3 regions of the Paenibacillus tritici genome follow, and region 2 is predicted to be linked to each of the others. Evidence: riboswitches for the same ligand, from Rfam matches in the RefSeq annotation. Region 2 holds a riboswitch; each other region holds the start of a gene.
What was found. Region 2 has a riboswitch for cyclic di-AMP ahead of KDC22_RS00140 (resuscitation-promoting factor). Riboswitches for the same ligand answer to the same signal wherever they lie in the genome.

Region 1 (7,448 bases), 3.5 Mb from region 2:
GAATCATCCCTGCGGTCTGTACCAGACGGGTGCGCTGGCCCAAACCGGCGGCAACATCCCGGCCCAGGCTTAATAACGTAATGGAACGTGAAAGGATCAGCGAACCGATCAGGGCTGCCGCGACCCAAGGAAACATAATCCGCAGCTGCTTCCAGCTCGCTCCGCCGATCCCGCCTGCCATCCAGAATGCGATATCCTGAGAGAGGCTATACAGAATGGCGATGCCTTGGCTGACCGCAAGCAGCATAGCACTCACTGCCGCACCTGCGAGGGTCAGCCGGAGCGGAGTTAGTCCGCTATGGGAGAGTGAGCCGATGCCGAATACCAGCAGCGAGGCCACAGCCGCTCCAATGAAGCAATACATCATGATGTACGTGAAGGACAACGAAGGCGCAAAGGCAAAGGCCAGGGCCAGTCCGACACCCGCTCCGGCATTAAGACCGAGCAGCCCGGAATCCGCCAGCGGGTTGCGGGTCATCCCCTGCATAATCGCACCGGCAACAGCAAAGCATGCGCCGACCAGTGCTCCTGCGGCAGCCCGGGGAATTCGCAGCTCCCGGATGACCTGATGCTGCGGCAGATCCGGATTGAACCGGAAGACGGCCTCCCATACGGTAGCCAGCCCGATATCCGCCGCGCCAACCGATACAGATACCATCAGGCCGAAGAGGATCGCAGCTATTCCCAGCACCAGAATAGCAGCTGCGGCAACCGGCCTCGACTGGACAGGTGCATTCCCTTCATCAGAAGGAGCTTGTAGAGTAGAATGTGTAGATGAAGCCATAAGCCGTCTCCTTATCAGGATTATAGAGGATACAAATGATTATCATTCTCATTTTCATTATCGCAAAGATATGAATATTGTTCAACCCGTTAATAGACAAAAAAGCAGGCTTTTATACCCGGGGGATATAAAAGCCTGCACTATTCTCCCGCCGACAAAAAGACTTATTTTACAAAACTGCTCAGGATATCATCAATTGTTTTGGAATTGGCTATAGGACCGCTATACAGCCAGCTGGTATCTGCACTGAATTCGTGAACATTCCCTGCCTTGACGGCCGGAATCCCCTTCCAGACTGCGCCCTCTGTAATCTCAGCTCCGCCTGCCTTGTCACTGTTCACCAGAATGATATGCTCTGCAGTCAGCTCAGACAATTTCTCTAGTGAGATTGGATTCCACGGTGCTCTGGATTCCGCAGGAATCTCGGTCACCAGATTCGGGAGCTTCACTCCAAGATCGCCATACATCACTGCACCGCTGCTGCGGGTCTCGTCAACGATGAAGAAGTTCTTCGACACCAGCCACAAAATGGCTACTGAATCATCGCCGATTGCAGCAGAGACAGCAGCTTTGGCGGAAGCCGCCTTTTGTTCATAGTCTGCAATGGCCTTCTCCGCTTCCGGAGTCTTATTCAGCAGCTCTCCTATCTTGAGCAAGGCTGCGCGCCAGTCACTACTGACTTCATCGCCGAGTACATAGGTTGGCGCAATTTTGTTCAACTGGTCATAGAGCCCGTTCTGAACGGTGCCTTCCGACTGGACGATGTGGAAATCTGGCGCGAAGCCGGTAACCGCTTCGAGTGGCAGGTCGTAGCTGATCGGCGGGACATCATTAAGCTCAGCAGCGAGGTAATCCTGCGTACCGTTCTTAGTAGACCACTGGGCAACCGGAGTCACGCCGAGTGCAACCAGATAATCCTCCAGATAAGAAGCAATTACACGCTGCGGATTGGCGGGAATGGTGACCTTATGTCCCATTGCGTCTGTGACGGTCTTGTCCACAGCAGGTGCGGCTGACTCTGCAGGTGCCGCAGTGGCTTCTACAGTTGCGGAAGGTGCAGTAGTTGCTGCAGCACCGTTGCCGCCTGCATTACTATTGTTATTTCCGCAAGCGGACAGCAGCAATGTTGTGGTCAGAAGTCCGGCTACCGCCAGCTTCACACTTCCTGATCCTTGCAGGTTGAACAAAAACATTGAATACCCCTCCTGATATGTACCTTCATGTTTAGCACTAGTGCCTGTTGCCTTAGCATCTTACATACTGATGATATTGATTCTCATTCTCTATGTCAACTGAAAAGTCACCTTTCTGTTATATTCTCCTGCCGTCCAACCAAAAACGGCTGTTCCCGTAAGCTACGGAAACAGCCGTTATACATGTAGAGAAAAAGTCTATTTGTGCAAATGATACGGAACCGTTGCAATCACAATATCCTTCTGATTCATCAGATAAGAGCGGATGAACAGGCTGGTCTGATTATGCAGCACGGCCTGCCACCAGTGCTTGGTCACGAACTGCGGAATCAGTACGGTGATATGGTCCGTCGAAGCGGTCTTCCACTCTACCGTATCTATGAATTTCACCAGCGGGCGGAGAATGCTGCGGTAACGGGAGCGCAGGACAATCAGGCGCACTCCGGGGTTCCACTCCTCCCACTTCTGCTCCATCTTGTGAATCTCTTCTTCATCGAACCCTACATAGACCGCGACAACATTATTGGTCAGTGACTTCGCATAGCTGATCGAATGCAGCACCGCACGGGTGACACCCGCCACCGGAACTACAACGGTACTGCCTTTGATGCAAGGCTTATCGGTAGCCGGACAAATACGCAGCTGATCGGCAATATTCATATAATGGCGGTGAATCCGGTGGAACACAATGATGACTACCGGCAGGAAGATGAAGGCCATCCACACGCTGGAGAACTTGGTAATAATGAAGATCAGGGTTATGGTCAATGTGGTAAGCATCCCTACCGTATTCACGGCGAATTTGCTCTGCCAGCCTTTTGGTCTGGTTCTGTACCACTGTACCATCATCCCAAGCTGCGACAGTGTGAAGGGAATGAATACCCCTACTGCATATAATGGAATCAAGCCTTCGGTATTTCCGTGAAAAGCTGCTACAAGCACTGCCGACATGACGCCGAGGAATATAATACCGTTGGAGAAGCCCAGCCGGTCGCCGCGTACCATGAAGGCATGGGGCAGATATTTATCTTTGGCGAACATGAACGCCAGCAGCGGAAAGGCCGAATAGGCTGTATTCGCCGCCAGGAACAGGATGACTGCCGTAATCCCCTGGATGAAAAAGTATAATCCGCCACGGCCAAAGGTAGATTCCGTGATCTGAGAGACCACCGTTGCCTTCGCATCCGGCATGATGCCATACCAGTAAGCGAGCAGCGTAATTCCGGTGAACATTACACCGAGAATCAGACCCATCAGCATCAGCGTTTTGGCTGCATTTTTCTCCGCCGGTGCCTGGAAGTTAGGAATGGCATTGGAGACTGCTTCAACCCCGGTAAGGGCAGAACAGCCGGAGCTGAACGCCTTCAGCAGCAGGAACATACTGACGTTCGATACCGCCGACCCAATCTCGGGAACATGGACATGGGCCCCGCCGGTTATATACTTGAAGACACCCGAGATAATCAGCACAAAGATCGAGACTACGAACAGATATACCGGGATCGCTATGAATGAAGCGGATTCGGTAACCCCCCGCAGATTGACAATCGTTAGAAGCAAAATTACAGATACCGCTATAAGAACAGTGTGATTATGAAGACTTGGAAAGGCTGAGGTGATCGCATCCGTCCCCGCCGAGGCGCTTACCGCCACAGTCAGAATGTAATCCACCAGAAGAGAGCCGCCAGCCAGCAGGCCGGTGTGAACCCCGAGATTGGTCTTGGCAACAATATAGGCGCCCCCGCCCTGCGGATAAGCAAATATCGTCTGCCGGTAGGACAAAATCAGAATGGCCAGCAAGCCCAAGACGGCTAATGCAATTGGCAATGAGTACCAGATAGCTGTGAACCCGGCGGCCACAAGTACGATTAGAATTTGTTCTGTTCCGTAGGCTACAGACGAGAGCGCATCAGAAGACAGGACAGCCAGTGCTTTCACCTTGGATAACTTTTCATGATCGAGTTCGTTCGACTTCATCGGACGCCCGATCAATAGTCGTTTTACCTTGCTTACCATTGTAGTAACAGTTCCTCTCTTTGTTAAGTTGAAACGGAAATTCCGTGCGCTGTTTTCATAAGTGGATTTCATAAATGCAGGCACCAAAATAAGCATACGGAAATGATCCGCATGCCTTGATGTGCATGGTCATTATCCCACTAATGCTTACGAGGTTAGCTGGCGGATTCGGGCTGTGGTAGCCCTACGGTTACGAGTCTTCTGACCCGCTTCCGATTCACCCCTTTGGCACTGGGCCAAGTTTGGTTCCCCCGTTTTTCCTACCGGAAAATTCAGCGCATATTCAACTTCTCACAAGGACTAATATTAAGCTACAATACGGCTTCCGTAAAGCGGTGAAACAAATGAAAAAAGAATGAAAAGCATCCAAAACCACCAAATCCATGATCCGGTATGTCTTGATCTTTCATTCTCTTTCATTATCCCTATATCGCTTGATTTTACAGTGTTTTTGAACATTAATTTCCGCTTAATTTAAAGGAATGTTCACCTCTTCAGCCTGCCTGCCGGCTCCTACTCCACAGTGTCCTCTTTGCGTCCTGTCCATAGCAGAATGGCGATGAGTGCGAACGCAATAAGTGCAAGCAAAGGGATCGTTATAAATCCGAAAAGATTCAGATAATCTTTGTTGCACGGCACGCCGATTGTACAGGGGAGCACCTTGCTGAGTGCCGGTATTTTCTGCTCTGCATAATGATAGATAGAGATGCTGCCGCCGATCAGACTCAGGGGAAGAACATAAGGGATAATACGCTTGTCCCCCCGGTAGGTGGCAATTCCCAGCAAGAAGAGCTGCGGGTACATGAAAATCCGCTGGAACCAGCATAACTTACAGGGCTCATACCCCAGAACTTCACTGAGATATAAGCTTCCCGCTACAGCAATAACACAGACAAACCAGGCCAAGTAGAGACAGTTGCGGCGGCAGAAGGCAGAGAAGGCTGTCATTGGGCTGCCGCAGCTTCCGTTGCTGCCTGGATCTGAGCGTCAATCTCCTCCATATTGAAGGGCTCCTTCACCTTGACTCCATTCACGAACACGGTAGGTGTAGTTGTCACTCCAGCGTCGGTTGCGACCTGAATATCACGGTTCAGTTCACTTGTATAGGTACGGTCTTCAATGTCTTTGCGCAGCAGATCGTAGTCCACCGGCAGTTCCAACTGCTTGGCGAGACTTACCAGGTAGTCCGGTGTTGCCCATTCTTTGTCCTCATTCCCCTGGTTGGCATACATCGCATCGAAGTACTTCCAGAAGGCTTCCTGGTTCTGATGATAGACCGAAAGTGCTGCAAGCGAGGCTGTTTTGGAATCCGCAGCAAGGAAGGCTAAGTTCACAAAGTAAAAGGCCGCTTTATCCTGATTCACATACTCCTGCACGATCTGCGGTTTCATGACCCCTGTGAACTGGGCGCAGGCCGGACATTTGAAATCGCCGAATTCCACAATTTTGACCGGAGCATCTTCCTTGCCTAGGCGTATCATCTCGCTGTAATTGAAATTAACCGGTTCAGCCGTGGAGCCCGGGGCTGAGCTGTCCTTAGAGGCAAGCAGGTATAATCCGACAAAAATAATAACGACGATGGCCACTGTACTCACGATCAGAATTCTCGTTTTCTGCTTCTGCTGCTCCAGCTCTGTCTTGCGCTTCTCCTGCTTGCTCATCTGGGGAACCGTGACATTGTTCTTTTTTGGTTTGCTCAAAGAGAGTTCCTTTCCGTCCTCTGGACTGTCGTGATAAAAGAATAGTTACTTTCAAAGTATATAATCAAAGCTCTCTTTTTGGCAAACCTGTATTATACAGCTTCCGTCGTCTCCTGCGCTCCCCCATCCTCTTTCTCTTTGCCGAAGAACAGCTCCGGTGAATGCTCCAGCGACTGCAGCTTAATTCTGAAAAAAAACTGGGTGCCTCCCCCCTCTGCCGGCTCCACCCAGATCTCTCCCTGCATCAAATCCACCAGCTTCTTGCAGATCGCAAGCCCCAGACCCGTGCCGGGGTATTTGCGGGTATGTGACCCGTCCACTTGGGAGAAGGTTTGAAACAGCAGCTGCAGCTTATCCGGTGAAATGCCAATTCCGGTATCACGCACCATAAATTGCAGAGACTGAGCGCTCTCTCTAACGCCATAGGACTCTACTTTAACGGTTATCGTGCCGGATGGAGTGAATTTCACCGCATTGCCAATCAGATTGATCAGAATCTGGCGAAGACGCTGCGAGTCTCCGGCGAAGTTGTCGGGAAGCCCTTCTTCCATCTCCAGCTCAAGCGATAACGGCTTGTCTTGAGTGCTCACCATGAACAGATCCATGCAGCCCTGCAACAGCGCCTTCAGCTGAAAATCATCCTTCGTCAGGGCCAGGCTATCCGCCTCCAGCCGGGAGATATCGAGAATATCGCTCATGACCTTCAGCAACGCGTGGCCGCTGGTGCTCTGGAGCTGCAGCAGCTCCAGATGTTCAGGATTGCTGATCTCCTCGGCCAATAGCTGATTGATCCCGATAATACCATTCAGCGGTGTGCGGATTTCATGGCTCATGGTAGCCAGGAACTCGCTTTTCATCGTGACTGCACTCTCAGCGGCGTCCCGCGCCTCCATCAGCTCATATTGAAACTTCATCAGGGTAGTGACATCCTCGGCTACGATATAGACCAGCTGTTCCGTATGATGCTGCAAAGGAAACACGGTGACGCTGCAGATGAGCTGCTCGCCGCCTTTGGTCCGGACCTTAAGCTCCAGCTTGGAGGATTGGCCCCGCGAGGCGCGGAGTACGGCATCCCTGACGGCTGCTTCATCCCGCTCACTGTACAGTATCGCTTTATAATTCCCCAGCTCTTCTGTGCCGTATCCGGTAGTGTTCCGCAGGGAAGGGTTCACACTGATGATCTTCTTGCGGGCCGGATCAATGCACATCACCATATCCGGACTATGCTCGAATAAGGCAGTATACCGCTGCTCATTGAAGGCAGCCGCCTGGAGTACCCGCTGCCGGTCCCTGTACAGCAGGGCAAGAACGATCGACACAATGAACAAGAATGAGCCGGCCAGGAGCAGCCCCAGTACAGAATCATTCAGGAAGAGCATTCGCCGGGTAGCATTGGACGGCTCAACCATAGGGAAGGAAGCACCCGCCATGGCGGCATAATGGATACCTGTGAATGCGCCGGTCAAGGTGATGACAAGCAGCAGTTTTTTGAAGCTGAACATATTGTAGTCCTTCTCCAGCCACTTGGGATCGTAGGATGCGGTAATAACAGGGACAATCAAGGCGAACAATACCGACAGAATCATGGAAAAAGCGCCTTGTTCATAGCTTGCTGTAAGCTTCATCGACAGAATGCCGCTGAAATGCATAATCAGAATACCGCTGCTGAACAACAGGCCGCCCAGCCCCAGATAAATCCTGCTGCGGGTACGCTGGTTATTAAGCATCACTAACAGCATATAAGAAGCTGCCACA
Region 2 (7,448 bases):
GCCAAGGAGCTGGTGCAGCAGGAGTATACTTTCCGGTTCATGATCGAACCCTTAAGTGATTTGTTCCGCGGAGACGTAACGGTTGAGCAGTATCTGCTGCTGGATGAGGCATTAATGCAAACGGCGTTTATGCAGTGGACGCTTGAGGAGGATGAACTCCTTAGCGACTTGTGCAGCCGTTTTATTCATCGTAAACTGTATAAATATGTGGAGATGGAGCATCTGGATGCGGAGACGATTGACGAAATCCGCCGCGGTTTTGCCGGTGCCGGACTGCGTCCCGATTATGACCTGGAAATTGATTTTCCAACGGATCTTCCTTATGATGTATTCCGTCCGGGAGACGGCTTCGACAGCAAACAGATTCTGCTTCTGGACCGGCATGACAAGCTGCGGGAAATCTCCGAGGTCTCGGATATCGTACGCTCGATCAGCGGGATTCACCGCGGCAGATACCATCTGTATTTTCCGCAGGACAGGCTGCAGAAAGCCCTTCCACAGCTGCCGCGCTCCATCGCCGATATTTTTGCCAAATAAACAGATAAAGCTTGGAATTCCTATAGAACCTGAGGCAGAAAGGATGTAATGTCATGCAGCTATTCGACACACATACCCATTTGGATGCTCCACAATTCGACGAAGACCGCGAAGAGGTTATTGCCAGGGCGCTGGCGTCCGGAGTCAGCAAAATGATCAACATTGGCTTTAACCGGGAAACGATACCGACTACGATGCAGCTTGCTGAGAAATATGATTATATCTATGCCGCAGTCGGCTGGCATCCGCAGGATGCGATCACTATGAAGGACGGAGATCTGGAGTGGATCGCCTCACTGTGCAGTCACCCCAAGGTGGTCGCCATCGGTGAGATCGGACTGGATTATTATTGGGACACCTCCCCCAAGGATGTGCAGCATGAAGTATTCCGCAAGCAAATCGGGCTGGCGCGGGAGCTGAAGATGCCGATCTGTATCCATAACCGGGATGCCCATGAGGATGTTATCCGAATACTCCGGGAGGAAAAGGCAGGCGAGGTGGGGGGCGTAATGCACTCCTTCTCCGGCAGCTGGGAGAGTGCCAAAATGTGTCTGGATCTCGGGTTCCACCTTTCTTTTGGAGGACCGATTACGTTCAAGAATGCCAGGGTGCCCAAAGAGGTGCTTGCCCAGACTCCGCTGGACCGGCTATTGATCGAAACAGACTCCCCATATTTGACTCCGCACCCGTTCCGGGGCAAGCGAAATGAGACCGCTCATGTGAGACTGGTAGCAGAGGCTGCTGCGGAAATAAAAGGGATTGATTTACAGAAATTAGCGGAAATAACGTACGCGAACGCACTGGAACGATTTGGAATAGTCTGAGAATGCGAGTAAAAGCGGTGAAAAATGAAGTATAGCGGATATATTAAACTTTTTTGATCGAAAAACGGCTGAATATTACAATATTTTAATCATTTTTTTACGTAAACGTGGTTGAATCGTCCTTTACAACATGTATCAAAACAGGATATCATCTTTTCAGTGCAGTGAGCTGTTGTAACTGTGACAGTCACTTTTTCATGGATCGTCTCGCTGAGTCTCCGGATGGAGAACGGGGGAACCAATAATGCTCTGCCGCATGAACGTATGAGAGTACAACACAGAATTGCCGCAGACTTTATTTGATTTCTTTACGTGGTCTTTGGGGTGAATTTGAGGGCAACCGCCGTGAGCGGGTGACCTGAGATAGGGCGTCTCTCTTATGCCCGAACCCGACAGCTAACCCCGTAAGCGCAAGTAAGAGAGGAAACCTCGTGCATAAACATTCCCGCGTTTTCGACACCGGAGAAGCCACGAAAGAGTCCTCTGTGAACTCTTTTTTGGGCTTTTTTTGTTGCGAATAATGCGGATGTTCCCGGCATACTGTTATATAACAGTTGTCCGGAGTAACTATGCCGAGCAGGCGATCCATGAGCAGGAGACGCTGAAGCAATGCGGGCGTATCCTGTTGCAATCTCAAACCTAGTTTCGTCAGAAGTGATACAGTCACCTTGAACTACTTGGACGACGGGGCTATGTAAGGAGGATGGAGAGAGTGGGCGTATTCCAACCAGAAGTATCCCATGATTCGCAATCATCCAGCAGGTCTTTCGCATTACGGTGGAAGCAGGTAAATCCCCGGATAGTTGTGCTTGCAGGTGTGGTATCTATTGTTATCGCACTGTTAATTCTGCTGTACGTACACGGTCAGAGCAAAAAGGAAATTATTCTAGTAATAGACGGACAGGTACAGACACTGGAAACGCGGGAAACGCTGCTCGGTGATGTGCTGGCTAAGAAACAGATATCGCTGCAGGCGCATGATGAATTATCTATTGGCCTTGGGGATGAAATAAAAGACGGCGACCGTGTTGTGATCAACACTGCGCAGAAGTTCGCTCTTACCGTAGATGGAAAGACACAGACATTATTTACGACCGAGGATACTATTGGTCAGGCCATTGGCAAACTGGGCATCAGCCTGGAAGGTTTAGACAAGATATACCCTTCGTTAGACACCGCAGTATCTGCCGACATGGAAATCAAAATTGTCCGGATTAACAAGCAAGTGGTTCAGCGGACAACAAATTTACCATTCCGGGTAATCAAGACAGCAGACCCCTCTTTAACCAAAGGAACCGTAAGAGTGGCACAGGCAGGTAAGCCGGGCGTAATGATTCAGCACATCGAGAAGACCTATCAAGATGGTGAGCTGGCATCCATGCGCATGATCGGTAAGAAAGTGCAGACGATCACCAAGGATAAAGTAATTGCCGTGGGGACCAAACCGCTTCCTAAGCCCGTTGTAGTCGCTGCTATACAAACCTCCAAACCTAAAGCAACCTCCAAATCAACCAAAGTCAGCGCAAAGACCAGCAATGTAACCAGCAAGGCTGGCGTGGATTTCCAGTATAAAAGAATGATTAAGAACGTATCCATGACGGCATATTCTTCACAAGAACCGGGTATCGGAACACGTACGGCCTCGGGCACACGTGTAACGGAAGGCCGCACCATAGCAGTTGATCCGAACGTTATACCGATTGGCTGGTGGGTGTACATTGAGGGATTAGGGTTTCGCCGAGCAGAGGATACCGGCGGTGCCATCAAAGGCAACAAGGTGGATGTCTATTACGATTCACTGAACCATGCCCGTAATTTCGGCCGTAAGTCGCGGACACTCTACGTGATCGGACCTGTGAAGCCGGAGCTGAACTAAACGCAAAGTCTTTTGCAAATTAGCGGTCAATAAGATATAGTGGGGGAAGCACTTACGAAACTTAGGAGAGCTTCCGCTCATCACTTATACATTCTTTAGCCAAAAAGAAGGGGAGCGAATCCCCTTTTTTTTACGTTCTGAAGTAAGGAGTAAAATTATTTATGATCAAAGAATTGATTGTGGTTGAAGGGAAAAGCGATACCGTAGCGGTGAAGCGGGCCGTGGAGGCAGATACGATCGAAACCGGGGGCTCGGCCGTGGACCGCAAGGTCATTGCCAAGATTGCACTAGCCATGGAGCGCAGGGGAGTAATCATACTTACAGACCCCGATCATGCCGGAGAGCGAATCCGCAAAATTGTCGCTGCCAAGGTACCTGGATGCAAACATGCGTTCATCCCGGAGAAGGATGCTACCCGTAAGGGTGACATTGGCGTAGAGAATGCCTCTCCTGAGGCTATACGCCATGCGCTGGAGCATGTGCATACTTCCTTTGAGGGGGCCCCGGCCATCATCGGGCTGGACGAGCTTATAGCTGCCGGACTGATGGTGCATCCCCGGGCCGCTGAGCGCAGAATGCTGCTTGGCAACCTGCTCGGTATCGGTTATTGCAATGGCAAGCAGCTGTACAAACGTCTGGCGATGTTCGGCATTACACACGAAGAGTTCACGCGGGCTCTCGCCCAAATTGATCAGGGAGGCATCACTTCATGAGCGGCAATGAGAATATCTCATCCCCAACAAGAACCAAAGCGATAATTCAGCGTTACAAATTTTCCTTCAAAAAAAGCCTGGGCCAGAACTTTCTGATTGATCAGAATATTCTGGACAAAATAGTGGATGCAGCCGGTCTCGACAGTACGGCTGGTGCCCTTGAGATTGGCCCGGGTATCGGTGCATTGACGGAACGGCTGGCAATGACGGCCGGAGCAGTCACTGCGGTGGAGATTGACCGCAGACTGATCCCTATCCTCAGGGATGTGCTATCGCCCTATTCCCATGTGAAGATCCGCAATGACGATGTGCTGAAGGTGAATCTGCAGGAGCTGTTCGCTGAGGATTTCGCGGGTATGGACCGGGTCAGCGTAGTAGCTAACCTGCCGTATTATGTGACAACACCTATTCTCATGAAGCTGCTGGAAGAGAAGCTGCCGCTTGATAACATCGTGGTCATGATCCAGAAGGAGGTTGCCGAACGTATGGCAGCGTCTCCGGGCGGCAAGGAATACGGGAGTCTGAGTATTGCCGTCCAGTATTACAGCGAACCTGAGCTGGTCTGTATGGTGCCGCGCACAGTGTTTATCCCGCAGCCGAATGTGGAGTCTGCCGTTATCCGCCTGAAGGTCAGAGAACGTCCTCCGGTGGAGGTCGCCGACGAGAAGCATTTCTTCGGTGTCGTTCAGGCCTCCTTCACCCAGCGGCGCAAGACGATTGCCAATAATCTCAAAGCCCGCTTCTTCCCGGAGGAAGGGCGTGAGCGTCTGGAGGCGCTGCTCGCTGAAGCGGGTATCGAACCCTCCCGCCGCGGGGAGACGCTTAGCATTGAGGAATATGCGCGGCTCAGTGCGGTTCTTCTGGCGGCCGGGATCGAATAGAATACAATAATCCCTCCGGCTGGATGAACCAACCGGGGCCTTTGCCCATAACATGGGGTAGAGGTGGTGTTGTAATGAATCTAGGAGACTTGGTCATTCGTAAATCCTATGGCGGCGATGTGACCTTCCGGGTAGACAATATATTGCAGAATAGAGCTGTTATCAAAGGGACGGAATTCCGTCTGCTGGCGGATTCTCCGCTGGATGATCTGGTGCAGGTACCGCCTACACAGGTTACCGAGCGGGGTCAGCGCGCGCAGATCAAAGCAACAGAGTCATTAACCTGGCTGCGCAGAGACCGGCAGGAGCAGAGCCAGCGCAGTGGAGAGAGTGTATCCGGGTCCACCGGGACCTGGGGCCAATCCCCCAAGGAAGCGGCTTATTTTGAAGTGCCGGGTAAAGTGCTGCATCTGGATGGAGATGCGCTCTATCTGAAGAAGAGCCTGAGTCTCTACGAGCAGCTGCGCATACCGGCGGAGGGGCATCATGTCCATGAATCCAAAATGGCGGAGACGCTGTACCGTCTGCTGCCCAGTGTACGTCCCGATATCGTAGTGATTACCGGCCATGATGGAGTACTTAAGCAACAGCAGAACTATGATCTGTATAGTCTGAGCAGCTATAAAAACTCACAGAATTTCGTTGCAGCCATCCGGGTAGCCCGTGAATATGAGCGGAATTTCGATGCCCTGACGATTGTAGCCGGAGCCTGCCAGTCGCACTTCGAGGCACTCCTCGGTACAGGGGCCAACTTCGCCAGCTCGCCGGGCCGCATCCTCATTCATGCTCTGGACCCGGTGTATGTGGCTGCCAAGGCTTCATTCACCTCCATCCGGGATACGGTGAACTTAAGCGATACCCTTAGCCATACGATCAGCGGTAATCAGGGGATGGGCGGAATTGAGACACGCGGCAGCTTCCGCATCGGAATGCCTCAGCTGCAGAATCTTGCTACACTGAAGGTAGCACCCTCGGTGCTGTAAACTGAAGCAGGTAGCGAACAGCGGGCGGAACAGGGTAAGCACTCGTGCTTACCCTGTTTTTGCTTGAAGATAAGAATGTATAGGTGTCACATGATTACCGCTAACAAGGTGCTTAAGCCGGGACTTCCAGCCTCTAAAAAAATTCCGTTGACAACTTTTTTGTCATCATCTATAATTATTTATTTAATTTGACAATGGTTCAATAAGGTTGTATAATGGACAAGGAAAGAGGTGGTCCGTCAGGAATGGCTAATAATGCGCTGTTGGAAATTAAACGCAGTCTCGAAGCTCACGTCGGTCATAAGATCACGTTGCGGGCTAACGGTGGCCGTCGCAAGACTGTTGAACGCACCGGTGTCCTGGAAGAAACGTACCCTTCTGTATTTATTGTCAAACTTGATCAGGAGCAGCAGACCTTCAAGCGAGTCTCCTATAGCTATGCCGATATACTTACTGAATCTGTGGAAATCACAGTTACCGAAGACGATGGGCAGATGCGGATTATGTATATCAAAGCTTAGCGTCACGGACAGTCTCCCTGCTGGGGGGCTGTTTTTTGCATTCCAGTAATATTTGCTGCGCTTCTGAAATCCTCTGCATGACACCTGCCCCTTGGCCGCATACTACATAGGCAGTACGTTTATCATCCAATAGCATAAAGGGAGGAATCCGTAATGAGCCGCAGAAGACGTAGCATGATGTCTGAGGAATTGAAGACGGAGCTGGCTAAGGAGCTTGGGTTCTACGAAACAGTAGAGCAGGAGGGCTGGGGCGGAATCCGGGCGGTCGATGCCGGAAATATGGTCAAGCGGGCCATTCAGTTGGCGGAACAGGCTGCGCGCAAATCGTAATAGCTTAAGGCGCCCATGTCGGCGCCGTACCGGGTATCGCCTGCTGGCGGTACCTTTTTCTGAATAACGGAATGGAGCCGAAAAACGGCATAAGGGCGGTTCTGCTTTTGTTAATGGACTTCACTGCCAGTTTCTCATATAATATGTTAAGTTGTTTTTTACGGGAAAAGGTGAGGGTGGGTGAACGCCTTGAAGATGTATGAGAAAGCGCCAGCCAAAATAAATTTGATGCTGGATGTTCTGCATAAGCGTGCTGACGGATTTCATGAAGTGGAAATGATAATGACGATGGTCGATCTGGCTGATCGTCTGGAGCTGTCGGAGATGAAGCGGGATTCGATTATTATCTCAAGCCAGGCCGGTTATATTCCGCTGGACGAGAAGAATCTGGCCTTCCAGGCTGCAAGACTGATCAAGGACCGGTATAACGTAAGAAGCGGTGTACATATCCATCTGGACAAAAGAATTCCGGTCGCTGCCGGCCTTGCCGGCGGCAGCAGTGACGCCGCGGCTACGCTGCGCGGCCTGAACCGGCTCTGGCGCCTCGGGATCCCGGTGCAGGAGCTTCAGGAACTGGGCGCCGAGCTGGGCTCGGATGTCCCGTTCTGCGTCACTGGAGGCACTGCCCTGGCTACGGGCAGGGGAGAACGGCTGACTAGTATCGCAAGTCCGCCGCAATGCTGGGTCATCCTGGCCAAGCCGCCGATCAATGTATCGACGGCTGAGGTGTACGGACGCGTACGCGCGGGTAACATTGCGGTCCATCCGTCCGCGCTCCGGATG
Region 3 (7,448 bases), 590 kb from region 2:
TTACATTATTTATCATACTTCATCTGTATTTTCTGATGGAGCTCAGCCATTAAGACAACAGGTATGGGTGATGAGAATAGACAATCCTACCTCAAATAAAGAAATCCTAGAGTTTCATTCAACGGGAGGCAAAGCTTATAGTTATGCAGTTGATGAAAAAGAAAGACTATATGTATCTGTTTCTGTAATTCCAGGAAATGCAGATGGTAGTGATAGCTACGAAGTTTATGTTTATAATATTTCAACCGACAAAAAGGAAAAAGTCCAAAATTATTCGCTTAACAAACCATCAATCGACTCCATCCAGTTTACTTATAATGAGAAAAAATATTCTTATAAACTTCATGCTAAATAAAATCTATTTGGAGGCGATTGATAATGAAACGTTGGACAAAGATTGGAATTAGTGCAGCTCTTTTTACTACTATTTTCAGTGCGGGGGCTTATGCAGCAACTGCGGTGCCTAAAATTTTTGTCAATGGTAATCAAGTCAAATCAAGCCTACAGCCAAAAATAATTGATGGTTCGGTTTACATCCCGATTCGTGCAGTGTCGGAGGGACTTGGTGCCGATATTCAGTGGGATAACAAAGCTAAAAATGTATACGTAGATTCAGATCCAAACTTCAAAATGGAAACGAGTGCTACGGCCTATGTATTTGGGCGAAATTTAGCGTTTAAGTGGATTATGGCCTATGACGAGAGGTCGGTTGCGGAGGCTAATGCTTTAGTGGCCCCCAGCTTTAAAACGGATATCTACAAAGAATCTTTTCCCGGGGGAACTTATAATTTGGCAACCATTGTAGATATGAAAGTAGTTGCAAGATCAGAGATTGGACTTACTGTCAGAATCGTTCAACGAGTGACTGCAGAGGATGATTATAAGGTGAAGGTAGAAAAATGGGATTTTATCTTTGAAAACAACAAAATTAAATCGGTAAAAGTAGTGCCTAAATCCACTAAATATTTGGATCGGTATACGTTATTCCCTGGAACAAGCTTTGGTATTTAATTAGTGAATCATTATGGTTAAACTCCGTCAGATAGTGTACCTTAGTACTATTAGTAGTTAGGAGTGGTGACTTGTTGTGAAGAAAAGTAGACGAACCCCCGTGCTGGTCGCGGTCTCGATTCTGTTAATTATTATCAGCAGCCTGATCCCATCGGATAAATCCGCTTGGCTGGGGGCTTTACAGACCATTCTGCTGGGCGTTGGACTGCTCGGCTGCTGCATGGCCTTCTGGCGGTTCGCCAAGGGCGGTAAGGGCAAAAGCTGATTTGAGGGGCACTTCACACCATCCGCCCCCCGTCATCTCCCGCCTTATCCCGCCGAAGGGCGGTGGACAGCGGGCATTGTTGAATGCGCGGCCGCCATTTGTTTGCGTATCCCTCTAAGCTGGGCTTTCAGCTCGGGGACGTTATGCTGGAGGATCTGGCTGATGTCGGAAAGGGGAAGCTGGAGGCCGTACCATAAGGCACTGGCAATCTGATCCTCCCAGCTAAGCAGGGCAGAGGTGCAGTGGCTGCGCTCCTGGGCAAGGGTGGAGCATTGGCGGATACACTCCTTGTAAGCGGCCGGGGAGCCAGCCTTCCCTTGCGGGAGGCTTCCTTTCAGCCATAGCTCATAGAGCGACGCGAAGGTAGCGGCTGCGGCTTGATCCGCGCGGGCACCCTTCTCCAGCAGCAGGCAGCTGAGAGCATAGACGGGTCCGCTGTATTGCTCGACATAATGTTTGAATCCGGCAGTATTAGCTGCCTTGGGCGATAACAGGTCTGGCATGGTACACGTTCCTTCTCTCTTTACGCTTACGGGGTTAGCTGTCGGATTCGGACGGTGAGAGTCGCCCTGCCTGCCAGAGACTGCGCAATGGTAGTCTCCTTTCGGATTCACCCCAAGTAAGGCCTGCGGCCTAATGGTTCCCCCGTTTTCCGCTTGGCGGAAATTCAGCGTGCATGTATGATTTCACAATGTAACTTTCAACACGAATCATACACTTTTAGGATTGTCTTTGTAAAAATGGAAAAGAGTTCTTTTGCGCCGGATTTACAATAAATTGCTGCCTGGTTACGCAGTTTTGAATCTAAAACCATATATGTAGCCGATAATCACTGGTTATCTCACTCAATCGCCGTTTTTTATTTTTGTCGCAGGCAGCAGCGTGCCGTAAGCGCTTTACCCGTAGGCGGATACTCTTGTGCGCCACCAGTTAACAGACAAAAGGTGCCGCCCTGCTTAGAGGGAGGCACCTTTTTGGCCTAACGTAAAGACAATTACAGCACAGCAGCTTCCATAAGCTCCTGAAGCTCAGGGAGATTGAAGCCCTTAACCGCCCGGTCCCCGGATACGGTGACTGGAATGCCCATGAAGCCCAGCTGCTCGACTTCTTCCTGATAGACGGCACTGGTCATGACATCCCGGACCTCGAAGGGAATACCCTTACTCTCCAGCAGCTGCTTCACCTGATTGCATTCGCTGCAGCCGGTGGTGGAATAGACAATAATGTTCGCGCTCATTGTTCCACTGCTTCCTTTATGGCATTTTGGGTAATCTTCCAGTGTGAGGTGTTCCAGCGGACTTCGCTGTCCTCCAGCAGGAAAATTTGCGGAGATTCATGCTTAATGCCAAGCTCCTCGGCAATCTGGTTAGAGACGGGGCGGTCCTCAATCACATGGACAATGGCAGCAGGCGTATCTGAATTCTGTGTGTAGGCCCGGAATTCCTCATTGGCCTTGGCACTGATCGGGCAGGTTGTGCTGTGCTTGAAGAGCAGTTTTTTGCCAGGCTGCCCGATATATTGCTGTAGCTCATCCGTGGTACGGATCTGTTGAATAGACACCTTAGAATCACCTTCCTGGGGTAAGATTTAATGAAACCTGTTGCCAACAATTGTGTTGTTAACAACTATTATTCCTGATTGTAACATAGTTCAAAATTAAAGCAAAAGAAAGTTAAGCCGGCTTGCCCCTCCCTTGCGGGATGTTGTTAACGGCTTATTGCCGTGCTAATGTGAGAAGGATGAGGACTATGCTCGGTGCGTTATGAAGCAGATACGAGGGGGGAGCTCATGAAAAGGGTCGCTTGTGTGACCGGTGCGGACCGTGGACTCGGATTTCACCTTGTCCGCTCTCTTTTGGAGAGTAAGTACACGGTGTTCGCCGGACAGTATGTGCCTGACTCTCAGGAATTGAAGGCTTTGAAAGCGCAATACCCGGATCGCCTGCGGCTGGTTCCTCTCGATATCGGCAATGCAGGGAGCGTGAAGGAAGCCGCACGGAGTATTGCCGGAAGCACAGGGCATATAGATATGCTTATTAATAATGCGGGGATTATCCACCGGTCGGACGATGCTACAGTGCTCGTGGATATGGATGATGAAGCGATGGCGCATATTTATAACGTGAATACGCTGGGTGCGCTAAGGGTGAGCAATGCATTGATGGGGTTGCTCCTGCAAGGCAGGCAGCGGCTGGTGGTTAATATCTCCTCGGAAGCCGGCAGCATCGGGCGGAACAAGCGGATGAATATGTATGGCTACTCCATGTCGAAGGCCGCGCTTAATATGCAATCTTCGCTGATGCATAATCATCTGCGCAGGATGGGCGGACAGGTGATGGTCTTCCATCCCGGCTGGCTGCAGACCTACATGAATGGAGAGAAGGATATCGAAGCGCCTGTTACGCCTGAGGAATCCGCCGCCAAGATTATGACGATCGTCCATAACCATAAGCTGTATCTGGCCGAAGAACCGGTGTACATTGATCTGGACGGTAACCTGTGGCCCTGGTAATATAGCAGAATTGTTAATTTGACCATAGAAAGGTGCGCATACTATGTCTCCTTACAAAGCGCTCGCGTTCGGCAGCTATACCGAAGTGAAATATCATCCCTTCCAAGAGGTAGACCGCCAGATCGGGCAACTGCTCGAACCGGAGTTCCGGGTGGACGCAACGGAGGACTATGGACGGATGAACAAGGACGAGCTGGCTGATTGTAAGCTGGTGGTCTCTTATACAGAATTCTCCGAGGATAAATTGTGCGCTGCACAGAGCGGGGCGCTGCTCGCTTATGTGGCTGGCGGCGGGGGGCTGCTCGTAGTGCACAACGGAATTTCTCTACAGCGCAATCAGGAGCTTGGGGGGATGCTTGGTGCCCGGTTCACCCACCATCCGGCGTATACGGCACTTCATATGAGTGTTGCTGCCCCGGAGCATCCGGTTATGCAGGGAGTCAGCGATTTTGTCATAGAGGATGAGCCTTATTATTTCGAGCAGCATCCCTATTTCGAGACCACGGTGCTTCTGGAGTATCCTCATGACGGAGCTATGAGACAGGCTGCATGGTGTCATGAATTCGGAGCAGGCCGGGTCGTCTATCTGATGCCGGGGCATCACCTGCCCTCCTTCTCGTCAGAGCCGCTGCGCCGGATGATCCGCAGAGGCGGATTATGGGCAGCGGGGCTGCTGTAGCAGTGAGACCAGCTTAAGCTATGCTTCGGCTGGTTTTTTGCTGTTATTCCATATGTGTAAGCAATATTTATGGCAAAAATCTCTTGACCCTGACACTGGTGTCAGGGTTTATACTGAACGCAGACCATTTCTCATGAACCCGGGAGAATGCCATGAAAATAGGTGAGCTAGCCGCACTTACGGGCGTAAGCGTCCGTTCACTGCGATATTATGAACGTCAGGGACTAATCCAGCCGCTTCGGCAGGATAACGGTTACCGTGAATATTCGCCGCTTGCCGTGAATACGGTGGAGACCATCAAGCTGTATCTGAATCTGGGTCTGTCAACAGAGGAGATTGCCGGATTCCTGCATTGTGTCCTCAAGAACAAAGAGGCCTTCTGTGCGGAAGTGATGCCGCTGTACCGGAGCAAGCTGGAAGAGATTGAACGCCAGCTGACGGAGCTGAATCAGATCAAGCGGAATCTGCAGGACCGGATGGCTTCAATTCTCCAAGAGCAGCAGAACGAAGAAGAATAGCGGATAGTGAAGGAGGAGCTTAAGATGGCTATGATAATTGCTGATAATGCCGGAGCTGTGCGTGAACAGCTCCAGGCTGGCGGAACGGTACTGGTGGATTACGGTGCGTCCTGGTGTCCACCCTGCAGGACCCTGCTGCCGATTCTGGAAGAGCTGAACGCCGAGTATGGGGATGATGTGAGGATCATTAAGGTGGACTGCGATGAACTGCCGGAGCTCGCATCGGAAGCCGGGGTTATGAGTATGCCGACAGTGATCGTATACAGCGGCGGACAGCCCGTCGAGAAGCTGGTCGGCCTGCGGCCGAAATCCGTGTATCAGGGTGTGCTCAACAAAGTGGCTGGAGCAGTGCGCAGCACTCATTAAGCAACCTAGGATGACCCGGGGCAGCTGCCGGGACAGTTCTTCGCATGAGGACGGCAGCGGCCCGTTCTAACCTAACACAAGAGACAAAGGCAGGACCCGCAAGGATTTCAGCGGGGTCCTGCCTTTGAATTTTTCCGGGTATGAAGGGAAGATGATGCCGCTATCTGGGAATCTGTTTAACAGGGACAACCTCGTTCTGATACAGGGCTTCCATTATCTCTGCGCGGAGCGTATCGGTGAAGGCTGCCCATACTTTTGGGCCAACATCCAGTTGTTCGCGTCCAATGGACTGCAGGGTCTCAAGGCTGACACGCTTGTCATTAATGACTCCAAGCTGCTCTTGAATGTCCTTATAGAGGGCTTCATGGGCATGGAATTTCTGATTCAGCGCAAAAGCGGCCGCATTCGCAGTATAGCGCAGCTCTTTGGCTGCAATGCGCAGCTCATGAAGGGCCTCAAAGGCTTCCTTCCATTCCGTTTCAGGAGCCTTGAACAAGGTCTTGCAGGCTTTTTTCTTTTGTTCAAAGGCGACTTCAAGCTCGCGCATGACGACATTGGCATCTTTTTTGGCTGCGAGCGTCTCTAATTGGGTCTCCATGAATGTATTCCACTGCGCTTCGAGTGTCCGGCCGGACAGCTTGGGCAGCTTGTTCTTCAGCTTCTTGCGGGAAGTCTCCCTTGAATCCTTCTGGTGCCCGATTACCGCCTTCAGCAGCTTGGCCGTCTTGTGTTCGCCCGCTTCTGTGACCGACTTCCGCCGGGCCTTGAACGACGCGATCAGTACATCGGCATCCCGGACCTTCCCAAGCTTCTTCTGTGCCTGCTTAAGGCTGCTGTACAATTCTGCGGTAACGGTGTGGCCCGGATCAAGAATGGATAAGAGGGTCAGCAGTTTACGGCTATTGACTCTGGCCTGATGGATATCTTCGTCTTTGAATCCGTTCAGCGCATCCTTGCTGTAGTCCTGAAAGTTAATATACAGCTTGTTCATGGCCTGTTCCCATTGTCTGGACTTGCTCACTTGCCTGTCCTTTGCCTGTTGTTCGGTGGTCATGCGGCATCACTCCTAGGGGTTGTGTATAGCATGAACTTAAGCGAGAATCTTATGGCTGGTATATTCTTCTTATCTATATAAGGATAACGGGTCCGGGCAGCTATTTCAAATCTGGAATTTAGACGTTGCTGCGGATGCCGCAGGGGGGAGAGATCGGTTACAATATGACTAATTAGTGAGACTTAGGGGGAATGGGAATGCGAAGTGAACCTTATAATGTGCTGGAGAACGGGGCGGCGGGAAGGCTGCCGGAGAAGCTGGTTGTCTTCACGCATGCGGGCGGTGAAGCAGAGGGAACAGCATCCGTGCAGGATATGCTGGTCCCGTTTGCCTTCGAAGAGGTGCTGTGCCGTGATGTCGGAGCCGGGAAGGTTCCGCCGGTGCTGCATCTGTGGAGTCATCCCGGCGGTGTAGCACTCGGGCTGCGGGACAGTAAGCTGCCCCGTGCGGCTGAGGCGATGCAGGCGCTTGAGCAGCAGGGCATCCGCACGGCGGTCCGCCATTCGGGAGGGGCTGCCGTGCCCCTGGATACGGGGGTAATCAACGTATCCCTGCTGCTCCCGAAGCCAGCCGGGAAGCTTGATTTCCACGATGACTTCCGGCTGCTGGCTTCGGTGATTACCGAAGCGGTAGCCGTGAGCCACCCGCAGGCAGCGGCGCTGATCCGGGCCGAAGAAGTCACCGGGTCGTATTGCCCCGGTGACTTCGACCTGGCGATCGGCGGCCGCAAGTTCTGCGGCATCGCCCAGCGCAGACAGAGCAGTGCGTACTTCGTCCACGCGTTCGTGATTGTGTCCGGCTCGGGGCTTGCGCGCGGAGAGCGCATCCGCCGCTTCTATATGGATGCAGCGGATGGCGATGAATCCCTGGATTATCCCCGCGTGCGGCCGGAGACCATCGCCGCGCTCGCTGAGCTGGGCGGCCCGGCTTCGGCGGCCGAATTCACCGCAGGAATCCGGCAGGTGCTTGCAAGCCGGGGGACCCTGCTGCTGCCCGAGGAGCAATTGCAGCAGGAGACAGGCTATAGCCTGCGGTACAGTGATC

Region 1: linked by a shared signal. The riboswitch ahead of KDC22_RS18050 (APC family permease) and the one ahead of KDC22_RS00140 (resuscitation-promoting factor) in region 2 are both predicted to bind cyclic di-AMP.
Region 3: linked by a shared signal. The riboswitch ahead of KDC22_RS02750 (hypothetical protein) and the one ahead of KDC22_RS00140 (resuscitation-promoting factor) in region 2 are both predicted to bind cyclic di-AMP.

The regions. Positions count from the first base shown of each region.
Region 1 covers NZ_CP073365.1:4,206,678-4,214,125, forward strand. Annotated here, with positions in the region: gene KDC22_RS18040 (FecCD family ABC transporter permease) at 1-784, opposite strand, end outside; gene KDC22_RS18045 (ABC transporter substrate-binding protein) at 949-1,977, opposite strand; gene KDC22_RS18050 (APC family permease) at 2,176-3,993, opposite strand; cyclic di-AMP (ydaO/yuaA leader) riboswitch at 4,123-4,281, opposite strand; gene KDC22_RS18055 (disulfide oxidoreductase) at 4,507-4,941, opposite strand; gene KDC22_RS18060 (DsbA family protein) at 4,938-5,693, opposite strand; gene KDC22_RS18065 (ATP-binding protein) at 5,786-7,448, opposite strand, start outside.
Region 2 covers NZ_CP073365.1:28,073-35,520, forward strand. Annotated here, with positions in the region: gene KDC22_RS00130 (HD domain-containing protein) at 1-537, shown strand, start outside; gene KDC22_RS00135 (TatD family hydrolase) at 591-1,361, shown strand; cyclic di-AMP (ydaO/yuaA leader) riboswitch at 1,560-1,787, shown strand; gene KDC22_RS00140 (resuscitation-promoting factor) at 2,074-3,237, shown strand; gene rnmV (ribonuclease M5) at 3,399-3,950, shown strand; gene rsmA (16S rRNA (adenine(1518)-N(6)/adenine(1519)-N(6))-dimethyltransferase RsmA) at 3,947-4,831, shown strand; gene yabG (sporulation peptidase YabG) at 4,906-5,814, shown strand; gene veg (biofilm formation stimulator Veg) at 6,060-6,335, shown strand; gene KDC22_RS00165 (small, acid-soluble spore protein, alpha/beta type) at 6,489-6,665, shown strand; gene ispE (4-(cytidine 5'-diphospho)-2-C-methyl-D-erythritol kinase) at 6,855-7,448, shown strand, end outside.
Region 3 covers NZ_CP073365.1:616,543-623,990, forward strand. Annotated here, with positions in the region: gene KDC22_RS02735 (hypothetical protein) at 1-355, shown strand, start outside; gene KDC22_RS02740 (stalk domain-containing protein) at 379-1,011, shown strand; gene KDC22_RS02745 (hypothetical protein) at 1,088-1,276, shown strand; gene KDC22_RS02750 (hypothetical protein) at 1,321-1,779, opposite strand; cyclic di-AMP (ydaO/yuaA leader) riboswitch at 1,789-1,959, opposite strand; gene KDC22_RS02755 (glutaredoxin family protein) at 2,271-2,513, opposite strand; gene ytxJ (bacillithiol system redox-active protein YtxJ) at 2,510-2,836, opposite strand; gene KDC22_RS02765 (SDR family NAD(P)-dependent oxidoreductase) at 3,065-3,787, shown strand; gene KDC22_RS02770 (ThuA domain-containing protein) at 3,831-4,466, shown strand; gene KDC22_RS02775 (MerR family transcriptional regulator) at 4,619-4,984, shown strand; gene KDC22_RS02780 (thioredoxin family protein) at 5,009-5,350, shown strand; gene KDC22_RS02785 (CHAD domain-containing protein) at 5,511-6,404, opposite strand; gene KDC22_RS02790 (lipoate--protein ligase family protein) at 6,602-7,448, shown strand, end outside.